DNA from 2 places in the Streptomyces sp. NPDC102490 genome. Region 1 is predicted to be linked to the other one. Evidence: riboswitches for the same ligand, from Rfam matches in the RefSeq annotation. Region 1 holds a riboswitch; the other holds the start of a gene.
What was found. A riboswitch is a leader RNA that binds a small molecule or an ion and turns the genes downstream of it on or off. The one in region 1 is predicted to bind cobalamin.

Region 2: linked by a shared signal. The riboswitch ahead of ACIRGB_RS01050 (ribonucleoside-diphosphate reductase subunit alpha) and the one ahead of ACIRGB_RS24680 (cobalamin biosynthesis protein) in region 1 are both predicted to bind cobalamin.

What each region holds. Positions count from the first base shown of each region.
Region 1 covers NZ_JBIWJU010000010.1:335,471-342,970, reverse strand. The annotation lists gene ACIRGB_RS24705 (hypothetical protein) at 1-977, opposite strand, end outside; gene ACIRGB_RS24700 (alpha/beta hydrolase family protein) at 1,183-2,310, opposite strand; gene ACIRGB_RS24695 (class II aldolase/adducin family protein) at 2,425-3,111, opposite strand; gene pitH (low-affinity phosphate transporter PitH) at 3,336-4,595, shown strand; gene ACIRGB_RS24685 (hypothetical protein) at 4,630-4,851, shown strand; cobalamin riboswitch at 5,023-5,168, shown strand; gene ACIRGB_RS24680 (cobalamin biosynthesis protein) at 5,274-6,239, shown strand; gene ACIRGB_RS24675 (cobyric acid synthase) at 6,236-7,500, shown strand, end outside.
Region 2 covers NZ_JBIWJU010000001.1:224,644-232,143, reverse strand. The annotation lists gene ACIRGB_RS01055 (ribonucleotide-diphosphate reductase subunit beta) at 1-912, opposite strand, end outside; gene ACIRGB_RS01050 (ribonucleoside-diphosphate reductase subunit alpha) at 912-3,290, opposite strand; cobalamin riboswitch at 3,412-3,573, opposite strand; gene ACIRGB_RS01045 (GNAT family N-acetyltransferase) at 3,635-4,141, opposite strand; gene mctP (monocarboxylate uptake permease MctP) at 4,213-5,823, opposite strand; gene ACIRGB_RS01035 (DUF3311 domain-containing protein) at 5,820-6,077, opposite strand; gene ACIRGB_RS01030 (GntR family transcriptional regulator) at 6,216-6,980, opposite strand; gene dasA (N,N'-diacetylchitobiose ABC transporter substrate-binding protein DasA) at 7,436-7,500, shown strand, end outside.

The DNA of each region.
Region 1 (7,500 bases):
AGTTCGGCGACGGCGCTGCCCACGGGGCGGGCGGCGAGCCAGGCGCGGTACTCGGCGCGGGCGGCGTTGGGGCGGAGCTGGGCGCAGCCGCGGAGCATGTCCTCGGCCGACTGCTCGATGTTGCCGGCCGGGCTCTGCGCGGCGACGCAGATCTGCTCCAGCTTGACCCAGACCGCCCAGTTGCCCAGCGGGGTGAGCGTGGCGTGTCCGTCGCCGCAGGTGAGGGCGCCGACGGAGGCGAGGGCGTGCAGGGCCCAGTCGAGGAGGGGGGCGAGCGGGGTGTCGGTGGCCGGGGCCGGGTCCGGCTCGGAGCCCGGGGTGCCGGGTTCGAGCCGGGGGCCGTAGGGCACCTCGCAGCGTTCGGTGCGCAGTTCGGTGACGCGCTGCTCCAGCAGGTCCAGGAGCTGGGCCACCGGGACGGGTCCGGCGGACAGCTGGAGGAAGGAGAGCAGCTGGGGCATCGCGGAGACGACCTCGGCCACCGCGGCGGGTTCCTGCCCGGCGGGCTCGGGGTGGGCGAGTGACCAGGCGTCGAAGAGGGCGACCCAGCCGCGCAGCACGGCGCTGTCGTCGCGGTTCCAGGCGCGCAGCCGCCAGCCGGGGCGGGCCGTGCCGCCCTGCACCTCGACCAGTCCGGCGAGGCGGGCGGTGTCCCAGTCGGCGCGGACCTTGGCCACGGGCAGGCCCAGTTCGCGCGCCGCGTGCTCGGCGGTGGCGTCGGACAGGGTGGCTTTGCCGTCGGCGGTCGCGCTGCCGCGGCCGGGGCCGAGTGCGGAGTCGGCCCAGCGGGCGACGCGGGCCGCGTCGGCAAGACCGGAGCGTGCCATTCCGGCCAGCTCCGAGCGGGCGGGGGTGCCTTCCGGGGGACGCGGCGCGGGGCGGCGTGGACGCCGCTGATTCATCGCTGGGGGGGCGGCGGCCAGGGGTCGCGGGCGGACGAGTCGGAGCCTGGAGTCGCGCGGGATACGGGACGTCACGGGTGCAGTCTTCCGGTTGACGGTCCGAAAACCCAAACGGAATGCCCCGGGGGCCTCCTGGAACGGTGGTCGCGGAGCCCGGGCGCGCTGTTCGGGCACCGGATCAGGACAGTGGTACGGCGTTGAACGGAACCGGTTCGCCGCGCCCGCGGGCGGGTGCCGCGGGGCGGGCGACGGGGGCACGGGAGGGGTTCGTGGGAGGGGATCACACCAGTGGGGTCATGAAGCGGCGGAGGGTCTCCTCGTAGTCCGCGGGGTCGGCGTTCCACATGGCGCCGTGCGGGGCGTCCCGGACGGCGTGGAGGGCGACCAGACGCGGGTGGGTGTCGGCGAGGCGGCGGGACAGGCGCCAGGGGGCCACCGCGTCGCCGGGGCCGTGGAAGATCAGGGTGGGGACGGCCGGGCGGTACAGACCGGCGGTGCCGGCGTCCCGGTCGGCGTGCAGCCCGGCGCGGCCCTGCGCGGCGCGGACGGCGAGCGGCAGGAGCGCGCCGGGGGTGCGGCGGGCGGCGGCCAGGGCGCGCAGGGTGGTCTCCCAGCTGAGCACCGGGGAGTCCAGCACGAGCCCCGCGATGCGCTCGCGCACGCCGGAGAGCGCGGCGGTGCGCAGGGCCATGGTGGCGCCGGTGGACCAGCCGAGCAGGACGACCTGGCGGGCGCCGTGGTCGAGGGCGTAGCGGACGGCGGCGTCCACGTCGCGCCACTCGGTCTCGCCGAAGTGGTGCAGGCCGTCGGGCGAGGGCGGTGCCCCGACGTCGCCGCGGTAGGCGAGGGCGAGCACCGGCACGTTCCGGCGGTGCAGGGGGGCGATCACGTTCAGGGCGTGTTCGCGGGTGGCGGCCAGGCCGTGCACGGCGATGACCCAGGTCGGGCGGGCCCCGGGCAGGAACCAGGCCGGGAGCGGACCGAGTTCCCCCGGGACCTCGACGTCGGCGTACTCGAGGTCGAGGGCCGTGCCCGGGTTCCCGACGTACAGGTTGGGGGTGAACCACGCCCGGTCACCCGTTTCGAAGGTGCCGTGCGTGACGCGTTCGAGGCGGCGTACGACGGTGTCGGCGCCGTGTTCGACGGTGCCGAGGACCGGTCCCACGACCGCGTGGGAGCCGTCACCGGCGAGCCCGTACCGGCCGGGGCGCAGCGCGGCCAGGTCCCGGGTGAGGGTGATCTGCCCGGCGGCGGTGCCGTGCACGGTGAGCCGGGGCTCGGTCGGCAGGGGCCGGCCGGGGGGCGCCTTGAGCGCCGCGTCGCTGGCGAGCCGGCCGACGGCGACGCTCGCCGCTCCGGTCGCCAGAGCTGCGGTGACGGCGGCTGCCGTTGCGGTGACAGTGCGCATGGGGCCAGTCTCCTGGTGGAGTCCTCGGGCGGCCAGTGGACGGGTGACAGGGGGTGACGAGGTGCTCGTGTCCCGTAGCCGGTACCCCGGGAACCGCCCGGCACGCACCCCGCGTCAGCTTCGCTGCCCGTAGCCCCGCAGGCGCTCCGTCACCTCCGCCAGCTGGGCCGCGGTCAGCAGGGACGGTGCGCGGCCCGGCACCGAGGCGGCGGTCAGCCACAGGCGGCACATCCACTCGAGCTGGGCGGTGCGGTCGTAGGCCTGGTCGAGGGAGCTGCCGTAGGTGACCGTGCCGTGGTTGCGGAGCAGGCAGCCGGTGCGGTCGGTGAGGGCGTCGAGCATGGCGCGGGCGAGTTCGTCGGTGCCGTAGGCCGCGTAGGGGGCGACCCGGACGGGGCCGCCGAGCGCGGCGGTCATGTAGTGCACCGGCGGGAGTTCGTCGACGAGCAGGGAGACCGCCGTCGCGTGCACGGCGTGGGTGTGGACGACGGCCCGGGCGCCGGGGTCGGCGCGGTACACGGCGAGGTGCATGGGCAGTTCGCTGGTGGGGACCAGCGTGCCGCGCACCTGGCGTCCGTCCAGGCCGACGCCGGTCACGTCGTCCGGGGTCAGCCGGTCGTAGGGCACGCCCGACGGGGTGACCAGGACCGTGTCGCCGACGCGCACCGAGACGTTGCCGGAGGTACCGACGACCAGCCCTTCCGCCACCGTCCGCCGGGCCGTCGCGACGAGGTCCGCCCAGGCCGCTTCCTCGGCCGTCCTTCGGTCCGCTTCTGCGCCCTCGGCCCGCGACTGTGTCACAGTCACCGTCTCCTCCCCGGCGCCCGCGCGCCCCTCACGTCCCGCCGCCGAGCGGCCTCGCGGTGATCCTGCCAGCAACGTCTCCGGAGAGCATCGGAGCGGGCACGCAGAGGGAGGCTTCGACCCCGTTTCCGGTCACCGTGACGCCCTGCCCAGTTCATCTTCCGTTCACCCTGGTTACCTACGTTCGTCGCGCCAACGACCTCGAACGATTGCCTGGGTAAATGGAAAGCTTCTCGCTGATCCTCGCGATTGTGGTGGTAACCGCACTCGCGTTTGATTTCACGAACGGTTTCCACGACACCGCGAACGCGATGGCCACCACCATTTCGACCGGTGCGCTCAAGCCCAAGGTGGCGGTGGCGATGTCCGCCGTCCTCAACCTTGTAGGCGCCTTCCTCTCCGTGGAGGTCGCCAACACGATCTCCAAGGGTCTCGTCGACGAGACCGGCATCCGTCCCGAGGTCATCTTCGCCGCACTGGTCGGCGCGATCCTCTGGAACCTCCTGACCTGGCTGGTCGGGCTCCCGTCCAGTTCCTCGCACGCCCTGATGGGCGGCCTGATCGGTGCCGCCGTCGCCTCGGCCGGTATCGGCGCGGTCAACGGCGACGTGCTCGTCACCAAGGTGCTCCTCCCCGCGATCGCCGCCCCGATCGTGGCCGGCCTCGCGGCGCTGCTCGCCTCCCGGATGACGTACGCGCTGGGCCGCAAGGCCGACGGCAGGGCCGCCGCGAAGGGCTACCGGGCCGGCCAGATCGCCTCCGCCGGTCTGGTCTCGCTGGCCCACGGCACCAACGACGCCCAGAAGACCATGGGCATCATCACCCTCGCCCTGATCGCCGGCGGCTCGCTCGCCCCCGACTCCGACCCGCCCGTGTGGGTCATCCTGAGCGCGGGTCTGGCCATCGCCCTCGGCACCTACCTGGGCGGCTGGCGCATCATCCGCACCATGGGCACGGGCCTGACCGACCTCCAGCCGCAGCAGGGCTTCGCCGCCCAGACCAGTGCCGCCACGGTCATCCTGGCCTCCTCCCACCTCGGCTTCTCCCTGTCCACCACGCACTCGGTCTCCGGTGCGGTGATGGGCGCGGGCCTCGGCCGCAAGGGCGGCGTGGTCCGCTGGTCCACGGCCACCCGGATGTTCATCGCCTGGGGCCTGACGCTGCCGGCCGCGGCCCTGGTCGCCGCGCTCGCCGAGTGGGTCTGCCGCCTCGGCGACTGGGGCACGGCCCTCGTCGCGGTGTTCCTGGTCGCGTCCAGCTTCGCGATCTGGCGGGTCTCCCGCCGTGAGGTCGTCGACCACACCAACGTCGTCGACGGCGACGCGGCCGGCGCCCGGGAGCCCGAGCCGGCCGGCGTGGTCACCACGGCGATGGCCGCCGTGTCGCCGCCCCCGACGGGCGTGACCGAGGACCTGGCGGCCACCGTCCCGGCCGCCGCCCCTTCCGACCCCAAGGCCCCGTCGGCCGCCACCCCCGTCTGAACCCGCAGCCCGGGTACGAAGGAAGCGAACCTCCATGAGCATCGACTGGGCAGCCCTCGGCTCCGTCTTCGGCGTCAGCCTCGTGGTCACGGTGGCCCTGGTGGGCCTGTTCACCCTCGGCATCGTCGGCCTCTCCCGCCAGGAGCGGGCCGCCGCCCAGGGCGGCTCCGCGACCCTCGCGGTCACCGGCGCCTACGCCTGCTTCGCGGCCTGCACGGCGGCGGTGGCGTACGGGATCTATCTGATCGTCGCCTGACCGCCGGTCGGCCACCGCTCGATTACCGCCCGGTCCACGGGCACACGCGCCGGGGCGGGGCGCGGAACGGACTCGAACCGTTCCGCGCCCCGCCCTTTCGCGTGCCGGCGCACACCACTCGTGTGTGGGCCTTCGCACACTCCCCCGTCGCAGGTCAACGCCAGGTTGACGGGTGTTCGCGGGCCGTGGTGGACTTCCGGGGCCATCTACGGCGGCAGGAGAGGAAGCCCGGTGCGAATCCGGCGCGGTCCCGCCACTGTGACCGGGGAACAGGAATCCCCGGGAGCCAGGAACTCTCACCGCCGGACTCTTCGAACCAGGGCGTGGACACCCTGAGTGAGGACATGACGCGATGCCCGGCTGCCGCCCCCGCACGACGCCCCGTACCAGGTGTCTCCCCGACCGTGTGACCGGCTGAGCCCGTGCGTGCCGGACGCGTCTTCGCGTACGGCGCCGCCGCCGGCCTCCTCGGCGACCTCCTCCTCGGCGACCCGCGCCGCGGACACCCGGTCGCCGCGTTCGGCCGTGCCGCGGGCGCCGTGGAACGGGTGCTGTGGCGGGACCACCGGGGTTGGGGCGCCCTGCACACCGCCGTGTGCGCCGGTGGCGCCGTCGCCCTCGGGCTGGCCGCCTCCCGTGCCGTACACCGCTCCCCCGCCGCCTCCGTCGCGCTGACCGGCGCGGCCACCTGGGCCGTGGTCGGCGGCACCTCGCTGGCCCGCGAGGCGAACGCCATCGGCCGGGCCCTGGCGGCCGGGGACGTCGAGGCGGCCCGGGCGCGGCTGCCGCACCTGTGCGGGCGGGACCCGCGGGCGCTGGACACCGACGGCCTCGCCCGGGCGGTCGTGGAGTCCGTCGCCGAGAACACCTCGGACGCCGTCGTGGGCGCCCTGGTGTGGGGCGCCGTGGCGGGGGTGCCGGGGCTGCTCGGCTTCCGGGCCGTCAACACGCTGGACGCCATGGTCGGCCACAAGTCGCCCCGGTACCGCCGCTACGGCTGGGCCTCGGCCCGCCTGGACGACCTCGCGGGCTGGCCGGGCGCCCGGCTGACCGCCGTCCTGGCCACCGTGTCCGGCGGTGATCCGCGGGGCGCGGTGCGGGCCTGGCGCGCGGACGCCGCACGGCACCCGAGCCCCAACGCGGGGCCCGTGGAGGCCGCGTTCGCGGGTGCCCTGGGCGTGCGGCTGGGCGGGACGCTCTCCTACGGCGGGCGGGTCGAGCACCGGCCCGTCCTCAACGGCGCCGCGGGACGCCCGGTACGGGCCGGTTCCGGCGACATCGACCGGGCGATACGGCTGTCCCGGCGCGTGAGCTGGCTGGCGCTGGGCGTGTGCGCGGGCGCACGGCTGGCCGCGCGCGGCATCGTCAGGAAGGGACGTACGTCATGAACGGTGGTCTGCTCGTCGCCGGTACCACCTCCGACGCCGGCAAGAGCGTCGTCACCGCCGGGATCTGCCGCTGGCTGGTGCGGCAGGGCGTGAAGGTGGCGCCGTTCAAGGCGCAGAACATGTCGCTGAACTCCTTCGTGACCCGCGAGGGCGCGGAGATCGGGCGGGCGCAGGCCATGCAGGCCCAGGCCTGCCGGGTGGAGCCGACCGCGCACATGAACCCGGTGCTGCTCAAGCCCGGCGGGGAGCGCAGCAGCCAGGTCGTGCTGCTCGGCAGGCCGGTCGGCGAGATGAGCGCCCGCGGCTACCACGGCGGGCGCCAGGAGCGGCTGCTCGGCACGGTGCTCGACTCGCTCGCCGAACTCCGCGCCACGTACGACGCGGTGATCTGCGAGGGCGCGGGCAGCCCGGCCGAGATCAACCTGCGCCGCACCGACATCGTGAACATGGGGATCGCCCGGGGCGCCGGACTCCCGGTCCTGGTCGTCGGCGACATCGACCGCGGGGGCGTCTTCGCCTCCTTCTTCGGCACGGTGGCGCTGCTGGCACCCGAGGACCAGGCGCTGGTCGCCGGGTTCCTCGTCAACAAGTTCCGCGGCGACGTGTCGCTGCTGGAGCCGGGCCTCGACATGCTGCACGGCCTCACCGGGCGGCGGACGTACGGCGTGCTGCCCTTCCGGCACGGGCTCGGCATCGACGAGGAGGACGGACTGCGGGTCTCGCTGCGCGGGACCGTGCGGGAGTCGGCCGTCGCGCCGCCGGTCGGCGAGGACGTGCTGCGGGTCGCCGTCTGCGCGGTGCCGCTGATGTCCAACTTCACGGACGTGGACGCGCTGGCCGCCGAGCCGGGTGTCGTGGTGCGGTTCGTGGACCGGCCGGAGGAACTGGCCGACGCCGACCTGGTGGTCGTGCCGGGGACGCGCGGAACGGTGCGGGCGCTTCAGTGGCTGCGGGAGCGGGGGCTCGCGGACGCGATCGTCCGCAGGGTCGCCGAACAACGGCCCGTGCTCGGCGTCTGCGGCGGGTTCCAGCTCCTCGGGGAGCACATCGAGGACGAGGTCGAGTCCCGCGCCGGGCACGTGGACGGGCTCGGGCTGCTGCCCGTGCGGGTGCGGTTCGCCCGCGAGAAGACCCTCACCCGGCCGGTGGGCGAGGCCCTCGGCGAGCGGGTCGAGGGGTACGAGATCCACCACGGGGTCGCCGAAGTGACGGGCGGGGAGCCCTTCTTGGACGGCTGCCGGGTCGGACAGACCTGGGGCAC
Region 2 (7,500 bases), on a different contig from region 1:
CATGAAGGAGAAGGGGTTCTCGGAGCCGTACACCGGGGCGAAGCCGAGGCGCGTCAGGCGCTGGTCGGCCACGCACTCCAGGTACTGCCGCATCGAGTCGGTGTTCATGCCCGGGAGGCCGTCACCGCACAGGTCGCGCGCGAACTGCAGCTCGGCCTCGACGGCCTCCCGCAGCATGTCGGTGACCTCTTGCCCAAGCTCGTCGTCGAACAGCTCCGGCTCCTCCTTGCGCACCGTGTCGACGACGTCGAACGCGAAGGACATGTGCATGGTCTCGTCCCGGAACACCCAGTTGGTGCCGGTGGCGAGGCCGTGCAGCAGACCCCGGCTGCGGAACCAGTAGACGTAGGCGAAGGCGCCGTAGAAGAACAGGCCCTCGATGCACGCGGCGAAGCAGATCAGGTTCAGCAGGAAGCGGCGGCGGTCGGCCTTGGTCTCCAGGCGGTCGATCGACTCGACCGAGTCCATCCAGCGGAAGCAGAACTCGGCCTTCTCCCGGATGGACGGGATGTTCTCCACGGCCGCGAAGGCGGCGACGCGGTCCTCCGGGTCGGGCAGGTAGGTGTCGAGGAGCGTCAGATAGAACTGGACGTGGACGGCCTCCTCGAAGAGCTGGCGGGACAGGTACAGCCGCGCCTCGGGGGAGTTGATGTGCTTGTAGAGGGTCAGCACCAGGTTGTTCGCGACGATCGAGTCACCGGTGGCGAAGAAGGCCACGAGGCGGCCGATCAGGTGCTGCTCCATGGGGCTGAGCCGGGCGAGGTCGGCGACGTCCGAGTGGAGGTCGACCTCCTCCACGTGCCAGGTGTTCTTGATGGCGTCCCGGTAGCGCTCGTAGAAGTCCGGGTACCGCATGGGGCGCAGGGTCAGCTCGAAGCCCGGGTCGAGCAGGTTCTTGGTGTTCTCGTTCATCACTGACAGGCCTCGCAGGACTCGGGGTTCTCCAGGGAGCAGGCGACCGCTTCGGGGTCCGGGCCGGCCTGCACGGGGACGGGGGTGGTGGCTCGGGCGGCGGCGCGGGCGATCCGGGTCGCGGGGCGCGAGCGCAGGTAGTACGTGGTCTTCAGGCCCTGCTTCCAGGCGTACGCGTACATCGAGGAGAGCTTCCCGATGGTCGGCGTCTCCAGGAACAGGTTCAGCGACTGGGCCTGGTCGAGGTACGGGGTGCGGGCGGCGGCCATGTCGATCAGGCCGCGCTGCGGGATCTCCCACGCCGTGCGGTACAGCGCGCGCACGTCCTCGGGGATCCAGGAGAAGCCCTGCACCGAGCCGTTCGCCTCGCGCAGCGCCTCACGGGTGCGCGCGTCCCACACGCCGAGCCGCTTGAGGTCGTCCACCAGGTAGGAGTTGACCTGGAGGAACTCGCCGGACAGCGTCTCGCGCTTGAAGAGGTTGGACACCTGCGGCTCGATGCACTCGTAGACACCGGCGATGGAGGCGATGGTCGCGGTCGGCGCGATGGCCAGGAGCAGGGAGTTGCGCAGCCCAGTCGTGGCCATGCGCTCCCGCAGCGCGGCCCAGCGCTCCGGCCAGGCGGGCGTCACGTCGTAGTGGTCCGGGTGCAGCACCCCCTGGGCCGTACGGGTCTTCTCCCAGGCCGGGGCCGGGCCGCCGCGCTCGGCGAGGTCGGCGGAGGTCTCGTACGCGGCGAGCATGATCCGCTCGGCGATGCGGGTGGACAGGGCCTTCGCCTCGGGGGAGTCGAAGGGCAGGCGGAGCTGGAAGAAGACGTCCTGGAGGCCCATCGCGCCGAGACCGACCGGGCGCCAGCGGGCGTTGGAGCGGGCCGCCTGCTCGGTCGGGTAGAAGTTGATGTCGACGACCCGGTCCAGGAAGGTGACGGCGGTGCGGACGGTGGCGTCGAGGCGCTCCCAGTCCAGGTCGCCGCTCGCGGGGTCGGCGAAGGCGCCGAGGTTGACCGAGCCCAGGTTGCAGACCGCCGTCTCCCCGTCGTCGGTGACCTCCAGGATCTCCGTGCAGAGATTGGAGGAGTGGACGACGTGGCCGGGGGTCGCGGTCTGGTTCGCGGTGCGGTTGGCGGTGTCCTTGAAGGTCATCCAGCCGTTGCCGGTCTGCGCGAGGGTGCGCATCATGCGGCCGTACAGCTCACGGGCGGGCAGCGTCTTGCGGGCGAGCCCCGCCTGCTCCGCCTTGCGGTAGGCCGCGTCGAACTCCTCGCCCCACAGGTCGGTCAGCTCCGGCACGTCGGCGGGGGAGAACAGCGACCAGGTCCCGTCGGCGTCCACCCGGCGCATGAACTCGTCCGGCACCCAGTGCGCGAGGTTCAGGTTGTGCGTGCGGCGGGCGTCCTCGCCGGTGTTGTCCCGCAGCTCCAGGAACTCCTCGACGTCCGCGTGCCAGGTCTCCAGGTAGACCGCGGCGGCACCCTTGCGCCGGCCGCCCTGGTTCACGGCGGCGACCGAGGCATCCAGCGTCTTCAGGAACGGGACGATGCCGTTGGAGTGCCCGTTGGTGCCGCGGATCAGCGAACCCCGGGCGCGGACGCGGGAGTAGGCGATGCCGATGCCGCCGGCGTGCTTGGACAGGCGGGCGACCTGGTGGAGGCGGTCGTAGAGGGAGTCCAGCTCGTCCTTGGGGGAGTCCAGGAGGTAGCAGGACGACATCTGGGCGTGCCGGGTGCCGGAGTTGAAGAGGGTGGGGGAGGAGGGCAGGTAGTCCAGGCGGCTCATCAGGCCGTACAGGGCGGCGACCTCGTCCACGGCCCGCGGGGTGTCGTCCTCGGCGAGTCCGGCGGCGACCCGCAGCAGGAAGTGCTGGGGCGTCTCGACGGCCTTGCGGGTGAGCGGGTGACGGAGCAGGTAGCGGCTGTACAGGGTGCGCAGCCCGAAGTAGCCGAAGCGGTCGTCGGCGTCCGGATCGACCAGCGCGTCGAGGCGGGCCGCGTGCAGCCGGACGAAGGCGGCGGTGCGGTCGGCGATCAGGCCCTCGCGGTGGCCGGTGGCGATGGAGTCGGTGAAGGTGGCGACGCCCTGGGAGGCGGCCTCGGCGCGGATGCCGATGGTCAGCAGCCGGGCGGCCAGCCGGGAGTAGACCGGGTCCTCGGAGATCAGACCGGCGGCCGCCTCCGTGGCCAGCTCGCGCAGCTCGGCCTCGTCGGCGCGGGCGGACCGGCCCCGCAGCGCGGCGGCGGCCACCCGGCCGGGGTCGGCGCCCCGGAGGTCGGCGGTCAGCCCGGTCAGGGTCCGCAGCAGGGCGGCACCGGGTCCGTCGGGTTCCCCGGTCGCCGTCACCGGGGTCGCTGAAGCCGGATCGGCTGGCGCGATGGTCACGTGGAGCACTCCCTCGCTCGGCACGGGGCCTGGCGGAGGGCAGGGGGGCTCACGAGCGCGCACGGCGTCGCGTCCACCGGCCCACTCCACGAGGCCCGGACGTCATGGCACCCGGGCCAAGGCGGCCGGGCGCACTGTCGGCAGGTCCTCGGACTGGACAGGCGTGCGCGCACGTGCGAAGACGTACGGATGCACGCAAGTACACCGTTGCGGGACAGTTCCGGATTCGCACCGGATTCCCCTGCGGCGACAGCGAGCACGAGCATACATCTTGTGCCGGGCTCCGCCGGCACCCCCAGATGTTGTGTCCGGACGGCGTGTCAGTACGTCGTCTCGGGCCGGTGTCAGAGCGCCAGTTCGTAGGTGAGCAGCATGATGTCGTCCAGCTCCGGCACAGGGTTCCAGTCGCGGGCGGGGGTGCGGACGAAGCCGAGGCGTTCGTAGAGGCGGTGGGCGGTGTGCATGGTGCGCTGGGTCGACAGCACGATGCTCGCGCAGCCCGGCACGGACCGGGCGCGGTCGAGGCAGGCCCGCACCAGGGCCTCGCCGGCCCCGCGGCCGCGTGCCTCGCGGGCGACGGCGAGCATGCGTATCTCGGCCTCGCCGGGGCGCGCGATGTCCGCCATGGGGCCGCCGGACGGCACGAAGGTCACGCCGCCGAGCACCCGCCCCTCCGCCGCGGCGACCAGCACCTCGGCGGCCGCCGCCCGCTTGGCCACGTCGCGCAGCTCGTCCAGGTAGGAGTCGCTCTCCCCGAAGTCGAGGAGGCCGTCGCGCAGGTAGGCCTGCGCGGTGATCTCGCCGAGGGTGTCGTACTCCTCGGCCGTCGCCTGTCGGATCACGAAGTCCATGACGCCGAGTGTGCCCGACGGGTACGACAACGGGCCGCCGGATTTCTCCGACGGCCCGCTGAGGAGCGCCGCTAGTGCGAGCTGCCCGCCGTGGCCGGCGGCAGTTCCACCTGGACGCCGGGGTCGCCGGCGTCCGCCGTGTAGTCGCTCGGCTTGGTCTCGTCGACGCCGTCGGGCGCCTTGACCGCCCTCAGGACGAAGGTCAGGACCACGGTGACCAGGACGTTCAGCACGAAGGCGGTGAGACCGATGTAGCCGATCTCGCCGATGCCGGGGATCTCGTCGGAGGAGCCGCCGAAGTGCTTCTGCGTCGGCGAGGCGACACCGTAGGCGGCGACCGTGCCGTAGACCATGCCGACCGCCCAGCCGCCGAGCAGCGCCCAGCGGTGGAACCAGCGGGTGAACAGGCCGCCGACCAGGGCCGGGAAGGTCTGCAGGATCCAGATGCCGCCCAGCAGCTGGAAGTTGATCGCGACGGTCTTGTCCATGCCCAGGACGAAGATCAGCGCGCCCACCTTCACCAGCAGCGACACCAGCTTGGAGACCTTCGTCTCCTGTGCCGGGGTGGCGTCGGGCTTGATGAAGTCCTTGTAGATGTTGCGGGTGAACAGGTTCGCGGCCGCGATCGACATGATCGCCGCCGGGACCAGGGCGCCGATGCCGATCGCCGCGAAGGCCACGCCCGCGAACCAGTCCGGGAACATGTTCTCGAACAGCTGCGGGATCGCCAGCTGGCCGTTCTCCACCTTGACCCCGGCCGCGATCGCCATGAAGCCGAGCAGCGCGAGCAGGCCCAGCATCAGCGAGTACAGCGGCAGGATCGTGGTGTTGCGGCGGATCACCTCACGGCTGCGCGAGGACAGCGTGGCGGTGATCGAGTGCGGGTACATGAACAGCGCGAGGGCCGAACCGAGCGCCAGGGTCGCGTACGTCCACTGGCCCCCCGCGTCCGGTACCACTCCGCCCTTGCCCGCCTCGGTGAACTTGTCGCTCGCCGACGCGAAGATGTCGTCGAACCCGCCCAGCTTGATCGGGATGTAGATGATCGCCACCGCGATGACGATGTAGATCAGCGTGTCCTTCACGAACGCGATCAGCGCGGGGGCGCGCAGTCCCGACGAGTAGGTGTACGCGGCCAGCACGCCGAAGGCGATCAGCAGCGGCAGGTCCTTGACGAACCAGTTGGTGTCCTCGCCGCCGCCGACGCCCATCACGTCGAGGACGGCCTGGATGCCGACCAGCTGGAGCGCGATGTACGGCATGGTCGCCAGGATGCCGGTGACGGCCACCGCCAGCGACAGGCCCTTGGAGCCGAACCGGCCGCGCACGAAGTCCGAGGTCGTCACGTAGCCGTGCTTGTGCGAGACCGACCACAGGCGGGGCAGGAAGGTGAAGATCAGCGGGTAGACCAGGATCGTGTACGGCACCGCGAAGAAGCCGGACGCGCCCGCCGCGTAGATCGCCGCCGGGACGGCCACGAAGGTGTACGCCGTGTACAGGTCGCCGCCCAGCAGGAACCAGGTGACCCAGGTGCCGAACGAGCGGCCGCCGAGGCCCCACTCGTCGAGGCTGTGCTCGTTCTCGGCCCGGCGCCAGCGGGCGGCCAGGAAGCCCATGGCGGTGACGAGGACGAAGAAGAAGATGAAGACGGCGAGTGCGACGCCGTTCACGCCGTCGTTCACTTGGCCCCGCCTTCCCGGCGGGCGCGCTGGTCACGCTGCCAGAGCTTGTACGCGATCACCGTCAGCACGGTGGAGATCAGTACCCACGCCATCTGGTACCAGTAGAAGAACGGAATGCCGATGAAGTCGGGGTCGGACTTGGCGTACGAACCGACCCACAGCATGGCGACGAACGGTGCGACAAGGCAGAGGGCGATGACGACGCGCACCGGCGTCACCGTCGGCCCTCTGTTCACTTCTGGGGCTTGTGACATGCGGTGGCTCCGTCCCCTCGCTGATCACCTGGTGCAGTGCGCACGAAAATGTAGGTGACGGCGTCAAGAGAGCGGAAGACCTCGTCCGTATATCGGTCCTCAACCGCAATGTCGCGTGCCGGAGGGGAGCGGCACCCCTCAGTCCTGGGGACGCTTGAGGCGGGCCACGAACTTGTAGCGGTCGCCCCGGTACACCGAGCGCACCCACTCCACCGGCTGGCCGGTGCGGTCCTGCGAGTGCCGGGAGAGCATCAGCATCGGCAGGCCCACGTCGGTGCCGAGCAGGCCGGCCTCGCGCGGGGTGGCCAGGGAGGTCTCGATGGTCTCCTCGGCCTCGGCGAGATGGACGTCGTACACCTCGGCGAGCGCGGTGTAGAGGGACGTGTACTTCACCAGGGAGCGGCGCAGGGCGGGGAAGCGCTTGGCGCTGAGGTGGGTGGTCTCGATGGCCATCGGCTCGCCGTTGGCCATGCGCAGCCGCTCGATGCGCAGCACCCGGCCGCCGGCCGTGATGTCCAGGAGTCCGGCGAGCCGGTCGTCGGCGGTGATGTAGCCGATGTCCAGCAGCTGCGAGGTGGGTTCGAGACCCTGGGCCCGCATGTCCTCGGTGTACGAGGTGAGTTGCAGGGCCTGCGACACCTTGGGCTTGGCGACGAAGGTGCCCTTGCCCTGGATGCGCTCCAGGCGCCCCTCGACGACCAGCTCCTGCAGGGCCTGGCGCACCGTGGTGCGCGAGGTGTCGAACTCGGCGGCGAGGGTGCGCTCCGGCGGGACCGGTGTGCCCGGAGTCTGGGTCCGGGTCATGTCGAGCAGATGCTTCTTCAGACGGTAGTACTTGGGCACGCGCGCGGTACGGACGGTCGCCCCACCCTCGTTCTCCGCACTGCTGACGTCGGTGCTCATGCTCTGCCTTCCCGGCTCCGGGTGCCGAAGCGACCGCTATCCCTGTCGGCCACGGCTCACATCGTGGCACGGCTTCGTGCCGGGATGGCCCCCGCACGCTCCGTGATCCCTTCTGTATACCCGCGGGAACACCCTTGGTCTAGTCCACAGGCGCGTCGGACGCCGCTGGTACGCGCGTTCGGAGCCATCCCCGCACCGCATTCGGTGGGAGGTGGTACACCCGGTCCCGGTCCGCCCGATCTGTCGCTTGCGCAATGAAAGGTCCCTGCATATCTCGGTCCCATCACGGACGCCGGGACGGAGTTTGAACACCCTTGACAGTCCTATTGGTCTGGGCCAAGCTCCCCGTACTGGTCTACACCATTGGTCCAGGTCCCGGCCCCATGGGCGGTCCGCGTCGACGAGCAACCGCGGGGAGGCAGGGGGGTTGTGTGGCATCCCTGAGGAGGGTTGGCGTGAAGCGCAAGCTTATAGCCGCGATCGGTATCGCGGGCATGATGGTCTCCATCGCCGCATGCGG